One region of the Streptomyces sp. NPDC038707 genome, then DNA from elsewhere that is predicted to be linked to it. Evidence: riboswitches for the same ligand, from Rfam matches in the RefSeq annotation. Region 1 holds a riboswitch; each other region holds the start of a gene.
What was found. Region 1 has a riboswitch for cobalamin ahead of AB0E62_RS19775 (ribonucleoside-diphosphate reductase subunit alpha). Riboswitches for the same ligand answer to the same signal wherever they lie in the genome.

Region 1 (4,164 bases):
GGCGCAGGGCCGAGAACGAGCACTCCCTGGACGAATGGGGCCTGGGCGGGCGGTCGTTCGGTACCTGGATCACCTGGTTCCTGCTCGGTGGTGACCTGTACACGGCGTACACCTTCGTCGCCGTGCCGGCGGCGATCTACGCGGCGGGCGCGTCCGGCTTCTTCGCGGTGCCGTACACGATCCTGGTGTACCCGCTGATCTTCACCTTCCTGCCCCGCCTGTGGTCGGTCTCGCACCGCCACGGCTACGTCACGACCTCCGACTTCGTGCGCGGCCGGTTCGGCTCCAAGGGCCTGTCGCTGGCGGTGGCGGTGACCGGCATCCTGGCGACGATGCCGTACATCGCGCTCCAGCTCGTCGGCATCCAGGCCGTGCTGGACGTGATGGGCGTCGGCGGCGGCGAGGACACCAACTGGTTCGTCAAGGACCTGCCGCTGCTCATCGCCTTCGGTGTGCTGGCGGCCTACACCTACTCCTCCGGCCTGCGCGCGCCCGCGCTGATCGCGTTCGTCAAGGACACGCTGATCTACATCGTCATCGCGGTGGCGATCATCTACATCCCGATCAAGCTGGGCGGCTTCGACGACATCTTCGCCAAGGCGGGCCACGCGTTCAGCCAGGTCAACCCGGCCACCGGCAAGCCGCGCGGGGCGCTCGCGCCGCCGGAGGCGGGCCAGTGGACGTACGCCACGCTGGCGCTCGGGTCGGCGCTCGCGCTGTTCATGTACCCGCACTCGATCACCGCGACCCTCTCGTCCCGGAGCCGTGAGGTGATCCGCCGCAACACCACGATCCTGCCGCTGTACTCCCTGATGCTGGGCCTGCTGGCGCTGCTGGGCTTCATGGCGATCGCGGCCGGGGTGAAGGTCTCCAACGGCCAGCTGGCCATCCCGCAGTTGTTCGAGGACATGTTCCCGGACTGGTTCACGGGCGTGGCGTTCGCGGCGATCGGCATCGGCGCCCTGGTCCCGGCGGCGATCATGTCCATCGCGGCGGCCAACCTCTTCACCCGCAACATCTACAAGGACTTCATCAAGCCGAACGCGACGGCCGCGGAGGAGACCAAGGTCTCCAAGCTGGTCTCCCTGCTGGTGAAGGTCGGCGCGCTGGTCTTCGTCCTCACCATGGACAAGACCGTCGCCATCAACTTCCAGCTGCTGGGCGGCATCTGGATCATGCAGACGTTCCCGGCCCTGGTCGGCGGTCTGTTCACCCGCTGGTTCCACCGCTGGGCGCTGCTGGCCGGCTGGGCGGTCGGCATGGTCTACGGCACGGTCGCCGCGTACGGGGTGGCCTCGCCGACGCAGAAGCACTTCGGCGGCTCCGCGAAGGAGATCCCCGGCATCGGCGAGATCGGCTACATCGGCCTGATGGCGTTCGTGCTGAACGTCGTGGTCACCGTGGTGCTGACGTTCGTCCTGAAGGCCGTGAAGGCCCCCGAGGGCATCGACGAGACCAAGCCGGAGGACTACACCGCGGACTCCGGTGACCCGGGCGTCCAGGTGGAACTGCCGCCCGCCACGGCCGGCGCCGGTCACTGACCACGCCCGCACGGACTCAGGGCCCCACTGCGACGGGCCGCCGGGAGCACGACGACCGGCGGCCCGTCGTCGTACCCGCCCGGCACCGTCGACGCGGGGCCGGGCGGCCCAAGGACCGGCGGGGCGCCGGTGCGGGGCCGGGCCGTCGCCGTCGGGTCCGCGTCCGGGTCGCGCTCTCCACCGCCGCGAAGCACTCGGCGAGCGTTCGCGAAGCACGCGCGCCGGCCGCCGTGTTCGCGCACGCGCGCACCCCGGAGCGGGGCCAAAATCCGCTGCCCGGGCCGGCCCGGGATCGCGCCGCCGGTCCGCGTGTTGGCCCGGTGAAGCCGCGCCGGCACAACATCTGGGGGTGACGGGGAAGCCCGGCACTAGATGTATGCTCGTCCTCGCTGTCGTCGCAGGGGAATCCGGTGCGAATCCGGAACTGTCCCGCAACGGTGTACTCGCGTGCTCGCACGCCTGTTCAGTCCGAAGACCTGCCGCAGCCCACCCGGCCGTCCCGGCCCGGGTGCGTTCCGACGTCCGGGCCTCGTGGAGTGGGCCGGTGGACGCGGCGCCGTGCGCGCTCGTGGTCGCCCCCTGCCCTCCGCCAGGCCCCGTGCCGAGCGAGGGAGACCCCCACGTGACCATCGCGCCAGCCGACCCGGCTTCGGTCAGCGCACCGGAGACCGACGGTCCCGGTGCCGCACTGCTGCGGACCCTGTCCGAGCTGACCGCCGATCTGCCCGACGCCGATCCCGGACGGGCCGCCGCCGCCGCGCTGCGCGGCCGGTCCGCGCGGGCCGACGAGGCGGAGCTGCGCGAGCTGGCCACGGAGGCCGCCGCCGGCCTGATCGCCGAGGACCCCGCCTACTCCAGGCTGGCCGCCCGGCTGCTGACCCTCGCCATCCGAGCCGAGGCCGCCTCCCAGGGCGTGACCTCCTTCACCGGGTCGATCACGGTCGGGCACCGCGAGGGCCTGGTCGCCGACCGCACCGCCGCGTTCGTGCGCGCCCACGCCGAGCGGCTGGACGCGCTGGTGGAGACCGCCGTCGCGGAGGGCGCCGACGACCGCTTCGGCTACTTCGGCCTGCGCACCCTGCACAGCCGCTACCTGCTGCGCCACCCGATCACCCGCCGGGTCATCGAGACGCCCCAGCACTTCATGCTCCGCGTCGCGAGCGGCCTCGCCGAGGACGACACGGCCCGCTCCGTGGACGAGGTCGCCGACCTGTACGGCCTGATGAGCCGCCTGGACTACCTGCCCTCCTCCCCCACCCTGTTCAACTCCGGCACCCGCCACCCCCAGATGTCGTCCTGCTACCTGCTGGACTCCCCGCTGGACGAGCTGGACTCCATCTACGACCGCTACCACCAGGTGGCCCGGCTGTCGAAGCACGCCGGCGGCATCGGGCTGTCGTACTCCCGTGTCCGTTCGCGCGGTTCGCTGATCCGGGGGACGAACGGGCACTCCAACGGGATCGTGCCGTTCCTGAAGACCCTGGACGCCTCGGTCGCCGCCGTGAACCAGGGCGGCCGGCGCAAGGGCGCCGCCGCCGTCTACCTGGAGACCTGGCACTCCGACATCGAGGAGTTCCTCGAACTGCGGGACAACACCGGCGAGGACGCCCGCCGTACCCACAACCTCAACCTGGCCCACTGGGTCCCCGACGAGTTCATGCGCCGGGTCAACGCCGACGCGCAGTGGTCCCTGTTCTCCCCCGCCGACGTCCCCGGACTCGTCGACCTGTGGGGCGAGGACTTCGACGCCGCCTACCGCGAGGCGGAGGCCGCCGGCCTGGCCAGGAAGACACTGCCCGCGCGGGAGCTGTACGGCCGGATGATGCGCACCCTGGCGCAGACCGGCAACGGCTGGATGACCTTCAAGGACGCCGCCAACCGCACCGCCAACCAGACGGCCGAGCCCGGCAACGTCATCCACTCCTCCAACCTCTGCACCGAGATCCTGGAGGTCACGGACGACGGCGAGACGGCCGTCTGCAACCTCGGCTCGGTCAACCTCGGCGCGTTCGTCCGGGACGGGGACATCGACTGGGAGCGGCTGGACGCCACCGTCCGCACGGCCGTCACCTTCCTCGACCGCGTGGTGGACATCAACTTCTACCCGACCGAGCAGGCGGGGCGTTCCAACGCCAAGTGGCGGCCGGTCGGTCTGGGCGCGATGGGCCTCCAAGACGTCTTCTTCAAGCTGCGGCTGCCGTTCGACTCGGCCGAGGCCAAAGCGCTGTCCACGCGGATCGCCGAGCGGATCATGCTCGCCGCGTACGAGACCTCCGCCGACCTCGCCGAGCGGAGCGGCCCGCTGCCCGCCTGGGAGAAGACCCGTACGGCCCGGGGCGTGCTGCACCCCGACCACTACGGGGTCGAGTTCACCTGGCCGGAGCGCTGGGAGGCCCTGCGCGAGCGGGTCGCGGACACGGGCATGCGCAACTCGCTGCTGCTGGCGATCGCGCCGACGGCCACCATCGCGTCCATCGCCGGTGTGTACGAGTGCATCGAGCCGCAGGTGTCGAACCTGTTCAAGCGCGAGACCCTGTCCGGGGAGTTCCTCCAGGTCAACTCCTACCTGGTGCAGGACCTCAAGAAGCTCGGCGTGTGGGACGCCCGCACCCGCGAGGCGCTG
Region 2 (4,164 bases), on a different contig from region 1:
CGCCGGACCGACCGGGGGTGTCCCGGGGCCGCCCGGTCCGGCTCGGCGTGCCGGCCGCGGCGCCGCCCGCGGTCGCCCTGCCGCTCGCCGACCGCTCGGCGCGGGCGCGGCGGCCGCCCGCGCGGACCGGGTGACGGCGGTCCTCCGCGGGGCGGCCGAAAGCCTGGACGGCGGACCGCCGATGGCCTCCGCGCTGTCCCGGCGGATGAGGCCGCCATGACCGTCCTGCCGCCGATGCTCCGCCACACGCCGCCCCAGCCGGTGGTCCGCGCCGCGCTCGCCCGCCGGCTCAGTCGGACGGCGCCGCCCGTACCGCCCAGCGCTCCTCCACCCGTGCCAGCCGCCAGTACGCCAGCGCCGCCGCCCACACCGCCACGAACAGGCCGACGATGAGATAGCCGACGTTGTCCAGGTCGAGGCCGGCCACCCAGCCGGTCACCGGATCGGCGAGGCCGAACTTCTCGTGCACCACGCCGACCAGTTCGATCGTGCCGATGAAGAAGGCCACCGCGATGGACAGGCCGGTGATGGCGAGGTTGTAGAAGACCTTGCGGACGGGGTTGGCGAACGCCCACTGGTAGGCGAAGTTCATGAACGTGCCGTCCAGGGTGTCGAACAGGCTCATCCCGGCGGCGAAGAGCAGCGGCAGGCACAGGATCGCGTACCAGGGCAGGCCGGCCGCCGCGCCCGAACCGGCCATCACCATCAGGGTGACCTCGGTGGCCGTGTCGAAGCCGAGGCCGAAGAGGAAGCCCAGCGGATACATCTGGCCCGGGCGGGAAACGGACTTGGTCAGCCGCCCCAGCAGCCGGTTCATGAACCCCCGTGACTCCAGGTGCCGTTCCAGCTCCGTCTCGTCGTACGCGCCGGCGCGCATCGCCCGGAAGACCTTCAGGATGCCGGCGAGGGCCATCAGGTTCAGGGCGGCGATGAGATAGAGGAAGGACCCGGAGATCGTCGTACCGAGCGCTCCGAGCACCTGGTGGGTGGCGGAACCCTCGTTCATCACCTTCCCGGCCAGCGAGGTGCCGCCCGCGATCAGCAGGGCCAGCAGCACGACCACGCTGGAGTGCCCGAGGGCGAACCAGAAGCCCACCGACACCGGCCGCTTGCCGTCGGCCATCAGCTTGCGGGTGGTGTTGTCGATCGCCGCGATGTGGTCGGCGTCGAAGGCGTGCCGCACACCGAGGGTGTAGGCGGTGATCCCCAGGCCCACGCCGAACACCTGGGAACCCACCTGGTAGTGCCGTGGGGCGACCAGCAGATAGAGGATCCCGAAGGCGACGACGTGCAGGGCGAGGATCACCACCAGCAGCCCCGCCGTCTTGACGGTGTCCTCGCGTCGCCAGCGGAACGAGGGGTGCGCGGACTCGGACAGAGACGTCCCGGGCAGGTTCATATGGTCAGCTCCAGCACCTCGTGGATCTTTCTGAGCTGCCGTGGCCGGTCTCCTGGCTTACGGGTCACACGTCCGCCGTCCCTGCCTTCCCGGTCGTACGACCAGTGGCCCGGCGGTGTGCCGGACGGAACGGGAACTCCCCGATCACAGTGGCGAGGGCCGCGTCGACCTTGCATCGACTTCCCGAGCACCACGGCCCGCCCACCGTAGAGGGGCACGCGGTTTCCTGCATAGCTGCGCATTCACGCAGGTATGCAAGATCACACCGGGGCCTGTCAGGATGGGCGCATGCATCTCGTGCCTGCCGACCGTGCCGATCGTCGGACCATCGACGGTCACCGGGTGTGTGACGCGATCGCCGCCATCGGCGACGCGGGGCGTGTGCGCGCCTGGGCCGGCCGTTTCTCGTTGCTGGCCGACGCCAACCGGCTCGCGCTGCTGCTCGCGCTGCACCGGACCGGACCGCTGGCCGTCTCGGACCTGGCCATCGCCACGGGCATGAACGACCCGGCCGTGTCCCAGGCCCTGCGGCTGCTGCGCGCGGCGGGGGTCGTGGCGGGGGAGAAAGAGGGGCGCGTGGTGCGCTATCGGGTGGTGGACGAGGACGTACGGGGCCTGTTGGAGCACTGCGCCGGCTGATCGCCCCGGAAAAGGTTCCCTTTCGGGCAATGTGGACAGATACAGATTCCGTAACTGTCGTCCGTCCCTAGGGAGCCCGCATGGCAGACCGCCCGCCGGACCTCTCGTCCAGGAACCCCGACTGGTGGCGTCAGGCCGTCATCTACCAGGTGTATCCGCGCAGTTTCGCCGACGCCGACGGCGACGGCCTCGGCGACCTGAGAGGCCTGACCCAGCGGTTGTCCCACCTCGCCGCGCTCGGCGTCGACGCCCTGTGGCTGAGCCCCTTCTACCCCTCCGAACTCGCCGACGGCGGCTACGACGTCATCGACCCGCGCGGGGTCGACGAACGCCTGGGCACCCTGGACGACTTCGGCGCCCTGGTGGGTGAGGCGCACCGGCTGGGGCTGAAGGTCGTCGTGGACATCGTGCCCAATCACACCTCCCATCTGCACCGCTGGTTCCAGGAGGCGCTGCGCGCCGGGCCCGGCTCGGCCGCCCGGGAGCGGTACGTCTTCCGGGCGGGGCGCGGGGCGCACGGCGAACTGCCGCCCACGGACTGGCAGTCGGTGTTCGGCGGCAGCGCCTGGCGGCGGGTGGCCGACGGGGAGTGGTACCTGCACCTGTTCGCCCCCGAGCAGCCCGACCTGAACTGGGACAACGAGGAGGTCCGCGCCGACTTCCGCACCACCCTGCGGTTCTGGTCCGACCGGGGCGTGGACGGCTTCCGCGTGGACGTCGCGCACGGCCTGGCCAAGGACCTCACCGAGCCGCTGCGGGACCTCGGCGCCCTCGGCACGGCCGGTGAGGCGGCCCTGGCGCACCTGCCGCCGGGCAGCCACCCGTACTGGGACCGGGACGAGGTGCACGAGATCTACCGCGACTGGCGCAAGATCTTCGACGCCTACCGCCCGCCGCGCATGGCCGTCGCCGAGGCCTGGGTCCCGGACGACCGCCGGGCCCTGTACGCCCGCCCCGACGAACTCGGCCAGGCCTTCAACTTCGAGTACCTGGAGGCCCGCTGGGACGCGGAGGAGCTGCGCGGGATCATCACCGGGGCGCTGGACACGGCCCGCGCGGCCGGTGCCTCCGCGACCTGGGTGCTGTCCAACCACGACGTCGTACGGCACGCCTCCCGGCTGATGCTGCCGCCCGGCACCGGCCCGGACGCCTGGCTGCTCACCCACGGCACGGCGCCCGCCGTCGATCCGGCGGCCGGACTGCGCCGGGCCCGGGCGGCGACGCTGCTGATGCTGGCGCTGCCCGGCTCGGCGTATCTGTACCAGGGCGAGGAACTCGGCCTGCCCGAGGTCGCCGATCTGCCCACGGAGGTGCTCCAGGACCCGATCTGGGAGCAGACCGGCCACACCCGCAAGGGCCGCGACGGCTGCCGGGTGCCGCTGCCGTGGACGACGACCGGACCGTCGTACGGCTTCGGGCCCGGTGCCGGCTGGCTGCCGCAGCCCGCGTCCTTCGCGGCGTACGCGGTGGAGGCGCAGTCCGGTACGGAGGGCTCCACCCTGGAGCTGTACCGCACGGCCCTGCGGCTGCGCCGCAAGCTGCTGGACGGCGAGACGCTGGCCTGGACCCCGGGCGCGCCCGCCGGCGTGCTGGACTTCACCCGTACCGAGGCCTGGCGCAGCGTCACCAACCTGGGCGACGGGCCGGTGCCGCTGCCGCCCGGCGAGGTCCTGCTGAGCAGCGCACCGTTGCCGGGCGACGGGGTGCTGCCGCCGGACACCACCGTGTGGCTGGCCTGAGCGCTTCCGGCCGGCCCGGGCCCGCTTGCCGGGCCTACGGCGCGGCCTGGAGACGGCCCAGCTGCCGCTGGACGTTCTCCAGCGCGCCGCGCCGGCGCCCGGGCACCCTGAGGCGCAACTCCGCGAGCGCGGGACCGAGTTCGCGGGCCCGCGCGGGGTCCTCGATGCGGCCCCACTGGTGGTGGGCGCGGTCCACGGCCGCCTCCACGGCGGGCGCGTCCGCCGCCTGCCCGGCGGCCAGCCGGGCCTCGGCCACCGCCAGCCAGGCCCGGCAGCTGCGCGCCGGGTCCCCGGCGAACATCGCCAGATCGGCCCGGACCTCCCGCCAGTGCAGCGCCTGCTCGGACCCGCCGCCGTACGCCCGCGCGGCGGCCTCCTCGTACCGCG
Region 3 (4,164 bases), on a different contig from region 1:
CCTGACGGCTACCGGCTGCAGAGCTGGGAGCGGGCCGATGTCACCCGCGTGGTGGTGCGTACCGCCGACGGCGCCCTCGCCGCGCGCGGGCAGATCGCGATGACCGGCCCGACCGCCGTCGTCGACCAGGTGGAGACGCACCGGGCGCATCAGCGCCGGGGACTCGGGCGCGTCGTGATGGGCACGCTCGCCGGAGCCGCGGCCCGTCAGGGCGCGCGGGCGGCCGTGCTGGGCGCGACCGAGGAGGGCCGGGCGCTGTACGCCACCTTGGGCTGGCGGGTGGTGGCTCCGCTGAGCGCCGCCGTCCGGGACGGGGGAGACGACGGAGCCTAGTCGGGGGCCTTCCCGCCGGCGCCGACGGGCTGCCGGCGCGGAGGGCCGGGGCCGGACTGCTGTCCGGTGCGGCTTCCGGTGTTCCGCGCCGGCGACCCGTCGGCCGCGTCACGCGTGACCGGTCGACCGGTGCCGTTCCGTCAGGCTGCCGGACTCCACGGCGTCCGCTGGGCTCGGCGGTCGGCCCGGCGATCCGCCCGCAGCCGGTCGAGGAGGGCGTCGGCTGCGGCGAGGGCCTGGTCCACGGTGGTGGTGACGGTCAGGGCGCACAACCTGCGGGAGGCTTCATCGAGTTCCCGGCTCGAACGACCCGTGGGTTGCAGGTCGTGGCGGAAGCGGGCCTCGGCGAAGCGGGCCAGTACCGCGCGTAGTTCCTTCTCCGCGGGCGGCAGCACAGTCACAATCCCTCTCCCAACGCCGGCTGTCCCCTCGGGCCCCGCCATCCGGGAGCGCACGTGTCAGCCGGCTCTTTTCAGGGGGGCGTCTGCCCCCGCGAGACCGTTCTATGCACGGTTCTTGTCGCGCACGCCGTGGCCGCGGTCAAGGGCTCGCGCAGGTCACTGCGGATTCGAGGAAGGACGTCCTCCGGGAAGGACGTCGGTCCCGGTCGCGTGGCGACCCGTCGGATACCCCCGGCCCTCGGCTGACAGGCTCTCAGGTTCCTCGTACGCGCGTCCACCATGTCAGTGGCGCATGAGGCCGATACCGGCCGGCACCACCGCCCCGGCCGCCGGCCGGGCACGGCCGGAGGGCTCGCGGAGGAACAGGGCGGCGAGGACGGCGGCGACGAGGATGCCGGTCTAGCGCAAGGCCGCGACGGCGGTCACGTCGCCGTGGGCCGGGGCCCGGACGACCAGCCCGTACGCGGCCATGGAGATCGCCCCGGAGACCGATGACGGCCGCCGCGAGAGTACGGCTGGCACGGGAGACGGGCGGCCTGTCCGGCGCGGACGGTGTACGGCACGTGGTCTCCACCCCGAGCGTGGTCCTCGCCCGGCCGGCCAGTGCCCGCGTCGTCACCGTCGGCGCCGCCCGCCTCGGTCACAGCCTGGACCATGACCAGAACCGTACGGCCCTGACACGGGCCAAGAACCGTGCCTTCCGGACCGGCCGGGCCGTCATCGACGGCGACGCGTTCACCGACTACCTTGACGGCCTCACCCACGCCACCGCGAGGAGCCAGCCCTGAAACCGGTCAGCAGCCCCCAGCAGTCCACGACGGTTCCCCTCACGGCGGTACGCCAGGCCCTCGCCGCCGGCCGAGCCGTCGTTCTGCCCAACCCGGCGCCCCTGACGCGCGTCGTCACCGCCACACGGCCCCGTACGGTCAACGAGGCCAAGGCCCGGCCCGCCGACCAGCCGGTCGCCCTGTGGGCCCACCACCCCGACACCCTCGACACCCTCGCCCGCCACTGGGATCTGGACCCCGGCAGCAGCCGGACGGCCCGACGGCTCCTGGCCGAAGAACACCTCACCGTGCTCCTGCCGCTGCGCCAGGACACCGGCCGGCCGGCCTGGCTGAGCCCAGCGGTCAAAGACGGCTGGATGCTGCTTTTCGGCGCCCGCTGGCAGCCGCTGCGCCCCCTGCTGGACGAGCACCCCGTCCTCTACGCGAGCAGCGCCAACCGCACCGGCCGTCCACCCGCCACCACCAGTGCGGAAGCGCTGGCGATGTTCCCCGAGACAGTCGCCGTCCTGGAAGAACTCGCCCCCGGCCAGGCGGTCCCGCCGGCCGACGGACCGCGGAGGGCCACGACCACCGTGCGCGTCCACCCCGACGGCCGCCTCGAACTGCACCGCCACGGCGCCCAGGACCGGCCCTACGCCACTGCCGACGACTACCTCAGCCACCTCACCAGCCGCTACACCGATCCGCGTTAGCGCCGAAAGGGGCCTCGGGGGCTGTTTGTTAGGCTTGCCCAGCCCTCCGTGGGGGAAGTCCGGTGAGAGTCCGGCGCTGACCCGCAACGGTGTGCACGGCACCGCCCTCCAGGAGTGCCGTGCGAGCCCGATCGCCTGCGGGGGCATGTCGACCCGTTGACTGCTCGCCGTGGACTGCGAGAGGGGATCGCCGGCCGGGTACGGCCGCGCGGGCTGCTCCTGCTCGACGTCCAGCAGGCGGCCCGTGTGAAGGACGGCCCACCCGTGCGCCGAAGGACCGCCCCCAGCCGCATACCCGTGCTGCCGCTCAGCCTGTTACTGCTGCTGTTGCTCCTGGTGTCGCTCGTCGCCGGTGTGACGCTGGGCGCCGCCGGGATCGGCGGGGCGGAGGTGCCGCGCTTCCTGTGGGCCGGGCTCACCGGCGGCACCGTACGCGCGAGCGACGCGGCCGCCTACACCATCGTGTGGGAGATCCGGCTGCCCCGGGTGCTGATCGGCGCCACCGTCGGAGCGGGCCTCGCGGCCGTCGGTGTCGCCGTGCAGGCCCTGGTGCGCAACGCGCTGGCCGACCCGTTCGTCCTCGGCATCTCCTCGGGCGCGGCGGTGGGCGCCAACGCCGTCATCCTCCTCGGCGCGTTCGCCGGGCTCGGGGTCTGGGCGCTGTCCGCCTCGGCCTTCGTCTCGGCACTCGCGGCCATGGCGCTCGTGTACGCCGTGGCCCGCTCCCCGCAGGGCCTGTCACCGCTGCGGCTGATCCTGACCGGCACGGCACTGGCGTACGGCTTCCAGGCCGTCACCACGGTCATGGTGTTCGGCGCGGCCCGGGGCGAGGCGGCCAGGTCGGCGATGATGTGGCTGCTCGGCAGCCTGGGCGGCGCCACCTGGGCCCAGGTGCCGCTCGCCGCCGTCACCGTGGCGGCCGGATGGGCCTGGCTGCGCCGGCGGGCCGAGGCGCTCAACGCGCTCGCCATGGGCGACGAGACCGCGGCCGCGCTCGGCGTCGGACCGGCCCGGCTCCGCCGGGAGCTGTTCCTCGTCACCGCGGCCGTGACCGGGACGGTGGTGGCGGTCAGCGGTGCCATCGGATTCGTAGGACTGATGGTGCCGCACGTCGCGCGGATGCTGGTCGGCGCCGACCACCGGCGCGTGCTGGCCGTCGCCCCGCTCGCCGGGGCCGTACTGCTGGTGTGGGCCGACGTGCTGTCCCGGCTGGTGTTCGCCCCGGCCGAGCTGCCGGTCGGAGTGATCACCGCGGTGGTCGGTGTGCCCGCGTTCCTGCTGCTGATGCGGCGGGGCGGCTACGCGTTCGGAGGGCGCTGAGCATGCGACTCGACATCGACGACGTCACGATCGAGGCCGCCGGAACCCGCCTGGTCGAGCACGTCGACCTGACCGTGGACAGCGGGGCGTTCGTCGGACTCGTCGGCCCCAACGGCAGCGGCAAGACGACCCTGCTGCGCTCCGCCTACCGGGCCCTGCGGCCGTCCGGGGGAGTGGTGCGACTGGACGGCGGTGACCTGCACGCCATGGACCCCCGGGCCGCCGCCCGGGTGCTGGCCGCGCTGCCGCAGGAATCCTCGGCCGAGTTCGACTTCACCGTCACCGAGGTGGTCGCCATGGGACGGCTGCCGCACCAGGGCCGCACGGCCGCCTCGGACCGGGAGATCTGCGCCCGGGCGATGGAACGCACCGGCGTCGCGCACCTCGCCGACCGCGGGTTCCCCGGCCTGTCGGGCGGCGAGAAGCAACGCGTCCTCCTCGCCCGCGCCCTCGCCCAGCAGCCCCGCGTCCTGATCCTCGACGAACCCACCAACCACCTCGACATCGCCCATCAGCTGGACGTCCTGTCCCTGGTCCGCGGCAGTGGCCTGACCGTACTGGCCGCCCTCCACGACCTCAACCTGGCGGCAGCCCACTGCGATGTCCTGTACGTCCTCGACGGCGGCCGGA
Region 4 (4,164 bases), on a different contig from region 1:
CGCGCTGATGGGCGGCCTGGTCGGCGCCACCGTCGCCTCCGCCGGCTTCGACGCCGTCCACGGCGGCGTCCTGGTCACCAAGGTGCTGCTGCCGGCCGTCGCCGCGCCGGTCGTGGCGGGCCTCGCCGCGTTCCTGGCCACCCGGCTCTCCTACGGCGTCGGCGGCACCGGCGACAACGACTCCACGCGCAAGGGCTACCGCGTCGGCCAGATCGCCTCCGCCGGCCTCGTCTCCCTCGCGCACGGCACCAACGACGCCCAGAAGACGATGGGCATCATCACCCTCGCGCTGATCGCGGGCGGCTCCCTCGCCCCCGGCTCCAACCCTCCCACCTGGGTGATCCTCTCCGCCGGCCTGGCCATCGCGCTCGGCACCTACATCGGCGGCTGGCGCATCATCCGCACCATGGGCAAGGGCCTGACCGACCTGGAGCCGCGCCAGGGCTTCGCCGCCCAGACCGGCGCCGCGACCGCCATCCTGGCCTCCTCCCACCTCGGCTTCTCCCTCTCCACCACCCATGTCGTCTCCGGCTCGGTGATGGGCGCGGGCCTCGGCCGCAAGGGCGGCGTGGTCCGCTGGTCCACCGCGACCCGCATGGCCGTCGCCTGGGTGCTCACCCTGCCGGCCGCCGCCCTGGTCGGCGCGGGTGCCGAGGCCGTCACCGGCCTCGGTGACGGGGGCACCGCCGCCGTCGCCGTCTTCCTGGTCGCCGCGAGCGCCGCGATCTGGAAGATCTCCCGCCGCGAGGTCGTCGACCACACCAACGTGGTCGAGGAGACCGGCGAGCCGGCCGGTGTCGTCACGGCCGCCATCGCCGCGGTGGCCCCGCCGCCCGCCGGGCCGGTCGCCGACGGCCTGACGGTCCCGGCCGCCGGGGAACTGACGACCGCCGGCCTGACGACCGCCGATCTGACAACCGCCGGTCTGACAACCGCCGGTCTGACGGCCACGATCCCCGCCCCGGCCGCCGAACCGGCCCCCGCCGCCCCGCCGGCCGCCACGGTCTGACCCGCCCGCACGGTTACTGAAGGAAGCATCCCCATGAAGATCGACTGGGCGGCCCTCGGCTCCGTTCTGGGTGTCAGCGTCGCGTTCACGGTGGGCCTGGTGGCCCTGTTCACCCTCGGCATCAACGGGCTGTCCCGCCGCGAGCGGGCCACGGCCCAGGGCGGCTCCGCCGCGCTCGCCGTCACCGGCGCGTACGTCTGCTTCGCGGCCTGCGCGGCGGCCGTGGCCTACGGCATCTACCTGATCGTGGGCAAGGGCTGACCGCCCGCCCCTGACCGCCCGCCCCTGATCCCCGCCCACGCCCCGCGGCCGGCCCACCAGCCCGGCCGCGGGGCGGACGCGTGTCCGCCCGGTGCCCCGGCGATGTGGGCCTCAGCACAGTCGGGCACCCCAGGTCAAAGGCAAGTTGACGGCCCTTCCGGACACGTGGTGGACTGCCCGGGCCATGTACGGCGGCAGCAGAGGAAGCCGGTGCGAATCCGGCGCGGTCCCGCCACTGTCACCGGGGAAGAACCCCCGGGAGCCAGGAACTCTCGCCGCCGGAATCCGTCGAACCAGGGCGTGGACACCCTGAGTGAGGACATGAATCGCCATGCTCGGCTGCCGAAGGACCCGTACCAGGAACGCCCCTGTGCCCACGGCCGGCTGAGCCGATGGGTGCCGACCGCACATACGCGTACGGCGCCGCCGCCGGCGTCCTCGGCGATCTGCTCCTCGGCGATCCCCGCCGCGGACACCCGGTCGCCGCGTTCGGCCGCGCGGCCACGGCCGTGGAAGGCGCGTTGTGGCACGACCACCGCGGCTGGGGCGCCGTGCACACCGCCGTATGCGCCGGTGGCTCCGTCGCACTCGGGGCGCTGGCCGCACGCGCCGTACGCCCCTCCCGTACCGCCTCCGTCGCGCTGACCGCCGCCGCCACCTGGGCCGTCATCGGCGGCACCTCGCTCGCCCGCGAGGCCGACGCGATCGGGCGCGCCCTGGCGGCGGGGGACGTCGAGGCCGCCCGCGCCCGGCTGCCCCACCTGTGCGGCCGGGACCCGCAGGCGCTGGACGCGGACGGGATGGCCCGGGCCGTGGTCGAGTCGGTCGCCGAGAACACCTCCGACGCCGTGGTCGGCGCCCTGGTGTGGGGAGCCGTGGCCGGGGTGCCGGGGCTGCTCGGGTTCCGCGCCGTCAACACCCTGGACGCCATGGTGGGCCACAAGTCGCCCCGCCACCGCCGCTACGGCTGGGCCTCCGCCCGCCTCGACGACGTCGCCGGCTGGCCGGGCGCCCGGCTCACCGCCGTCCTCGCCACCGTCGCCGGACCCGACCCGCGCGGCGCCCTGCGCGCCTGGAGGGCCGACGCCCGCAAGCACCCGAGCCCCAACGCCGGCCCCGTGGAGGCCGCGTTCGCGGGCGCCCTCGGCGTCCGGCTGGGCGGGACGCTCTCCTACGGCGGCCGGGTCGAACACCGGCCCGTACTCAACGGCGGCACCGGACGCCCGGTCCGGATCACCGACATCGACCGGGCCGTACGGCTCTCCCGCCGCGTCGGCCTGCTCGCCCTCGGCACCACGCTCGCCGCGCGCGCACTCCTGAAAGGACGTGGGAAGTGAACGGTGGCCTCCTCGTGGCCGGCACCACCTCGGACGCCGGCAAGAGCGTCGTGACGGCCGGGATCTGCCGGTGGCTGGTCCGCCAGGGCGTGAAGGCGGCGCCGTTCAAGGCGCAGAACATGTCCCTGAACTCGTTCGTGACCCGGGAGGGCGCGGAGATCGGCCGGGCCCAGGCGATGCAGGCCCAGGCCTGCCGGATCGAGCCGACCGCGCTGATGAACCCGGTGCTGCTCAAGCCCGGCGGCGAGCAGAGCAGCCAGGTCGTGCTGCTCGGCAAGCCGGTGGGCGAGCTGAGCGCGCGCGGCTACCACGGCGGGCGCCAGCAGCGGCTGCTGGGTACGGTGCTCGACTGCCTGGCCGAACTGCGGGGCACGTACGACGCGGTGATCTGCGAGGGGGCGGGCAGCCCGGCCGAGATCAACCTGCGGCGGACCGACATCGTCAACATGGGCATCGCGCGGGGCGCGCGGCTGCCCGTGCTGGTGGTCGGCGACATCGACCGCGGAGGCGTCTTCGCGTCCTTCTTCGGCACGGTCGCCCTGCTCTCGCCCGAGGACCAGGAACTCGTCGCCGGATTCCTCGTGAACAAGTTCCGCGGTGACGTCAGCCTGCTCGAACCCGGCCTGGACATGCTCCACGGCCTCACCGGGCGGCGCGCCTACGGCGTGCTGCCCTTCCGGCACGGGCTCGGCATCGACGAGGAGGACGGACTGCGCGTCTCCCTGCGCGGCACCGTACGGGAGTCCGCCGTCACTCCCCCGGTCGGCGAGGACGTGCTCCGGGTCGCCGTGTGCGCGATCCCTCTCATGTCCAACTTCACCGACGTGGACGCGCTGGCCGCCGAACCCGGCGTCGTCGTGCGGTTCGTGGACCGCCCGGAGGAACTGGCCGACGCCGACCTCGTGGTGATCCCGGGCACCCGCGGCACCGTACGGGCACTGGAGTGGCTGCGGGAGCGCGGACTGGCGGACGCACTCGTCCGCCGGGCCGCCGAACACCGCCCCGTCCTCGGCATCTGCGGCGGCTTCCAGCTCCTCGGCGAGCACATCGAGGACGAGGTCGAGAGCCGGCGCGGCCACGTCGACGGGCTCGGCATCCTGCCCGTGCGCGTGCGCTTCGCCCGCGAGAAGACCCTCACCCGGCCCACCGGACAGGCCCTCGGCGAACGGGTCGACGGCTACGAGATCCACCACGGCGTGGCCACGGTCGAGGGCGGCGACCCCTTCCTGGACGGCTGCCGCGTCGGCCAGACCTGGGGCACCCACTGGCACGGCTCCCTGGAGTCGGACGGCTTCCGGCGGGCCTTCCTGCGCGAGGTGGCCGCCGCCGCGGGCCGCCGCTTCGTGCCCGCGCCGAACACCTCCTTCGCCGCGCTGCGCGAGGAACAGCTCGACCGGCTCGGCGACCTGATCGAACAGCACGCGGACACGGACGCGCTGTGGCGGCTCATCGAGTCCGGCGCGCCGCAAGGACTGCCCTTCATCCCACCGGGAGCGCCCGCATGAGCACAGTGTTGTTGTTGTCGACCGCCGACACGGATCTGCTGGCGGCCCGGGC

Region 2: linked by a shared signal. The riboswitch ahead of AB0E62_RS04255 (HoxN/HupN/NixA family nickel/cobalt transporter) and the one ahead of AB0E62_RS19775 (ribonucleoside-diphosphate reductase subunit alpha) in region 1 are both predicted to bind cobalamin.
Region 3: linked by a shared signal. The riboswitch ahead of AB0E62_RS21415 (iron ABC transporter permease) and the one ahead of AB0E62_RS19775 (ribonucleoside-diphosphate reductase subunit alpha) in region 1 are both predicted to bind cobalamin.
Region 4: linked by a shared signal. The riboswitch ahead of AB0E62_RS25555 (cobalamin biosynthesis protein) and the one ahead of AB0E62_RS19775 (ribonucleoside-diphosphate reductase subunit alpha) in region 1 are both predicted to bind cobalamin.

The regions. Positions count from the first base shown of each region.
Region 1 is NZ_JBEZUP010000013.1:134,052-138,215, reverse strand. Features, by position in the region: gene mctP (monocarboxylate uptake permease MctP) at 1-1,541, shown strand, start outside; cobalamin riboswitch at 1,914-2,040, shown strand; gene AB0E62_RS19775 (ribonucleoside-diphosphate reductase subunit alpha) at 2,164-4,164, shown strand, end outside.
Region 2 is NZ_JBEZUP010000002.1:361,711-365,874, reverse strand. Features, by position in the region: gene AB0E62_RS04255 (HoxN/HupN/NixA family nickel/cobalt transporter) at 290-1,399, opposite strand; cobalamin riboswitch at 1,424-1,609, opposite strand; gene AB0E62_RS04250 (metalloregulator ArsR/SmtB family transcription factor) at 1,688-2,038, shown strand; gene AB0E62_RS04245 (glycoside hydrolase family 13 protein) at 2,119-3,777, shown strand; gene AB0E62_RS04240 (hypothetical protein) at 3,812-4,164, opposite strand, start outside.
Region 3 is NZ_JBEZUP010000015.1:11,332-15,495, forward strand. Features, by position in the region: gene AB0E62_RS21395 (GNAT family N-acetyltransferase) at 1-333, shown strand, start outside; gene AB0E62_RS21400 (DUF5133 domain-containing protein) at 474-728, opposite strand; gene AB0E62_RS21405 (hypothetical protein) at 1,226-1,522, shown strand; gene AB0E62_RS21410 (Sua5/YciO/YrdC/YwlC family protein) at 1,624-2,214, shown strand; cobalamin riboswitch at 2,237-2,372, shown strand; gene AB0E62_RS21415 (iron ABC transporter permease) at 2,512-3,534, shown strand; gene AB0E62_RS21420 (ABC transporter ATP-binding protein) at 3,537-4,164, shown strand, end outside.
Region 4 is NZ_JBEZUP010000020.1:101,633-105,796, reverse strand. Features, by position in the region: gene AB0E62_RS25565 (inorganic phosphate transporter) at 1-1,009, shown strand, start outside; gene AB0E62_RS25560 (hypothetical protein) at 1,043-1,270, shown strand; cobalamin riboswitch at 1,423-1,565, shown strand; gene AB0E62_RS25555 (cobalamin biosynthesis protein) at 1,663-2,607, shown strand; gene AB0E62_RS25550 (cobyric acid synthase) at 2,604-4,112, shown strand; gene cobN (cobaltochelatase subunit CobN) at 4,109-4,164, shown strand, end outside.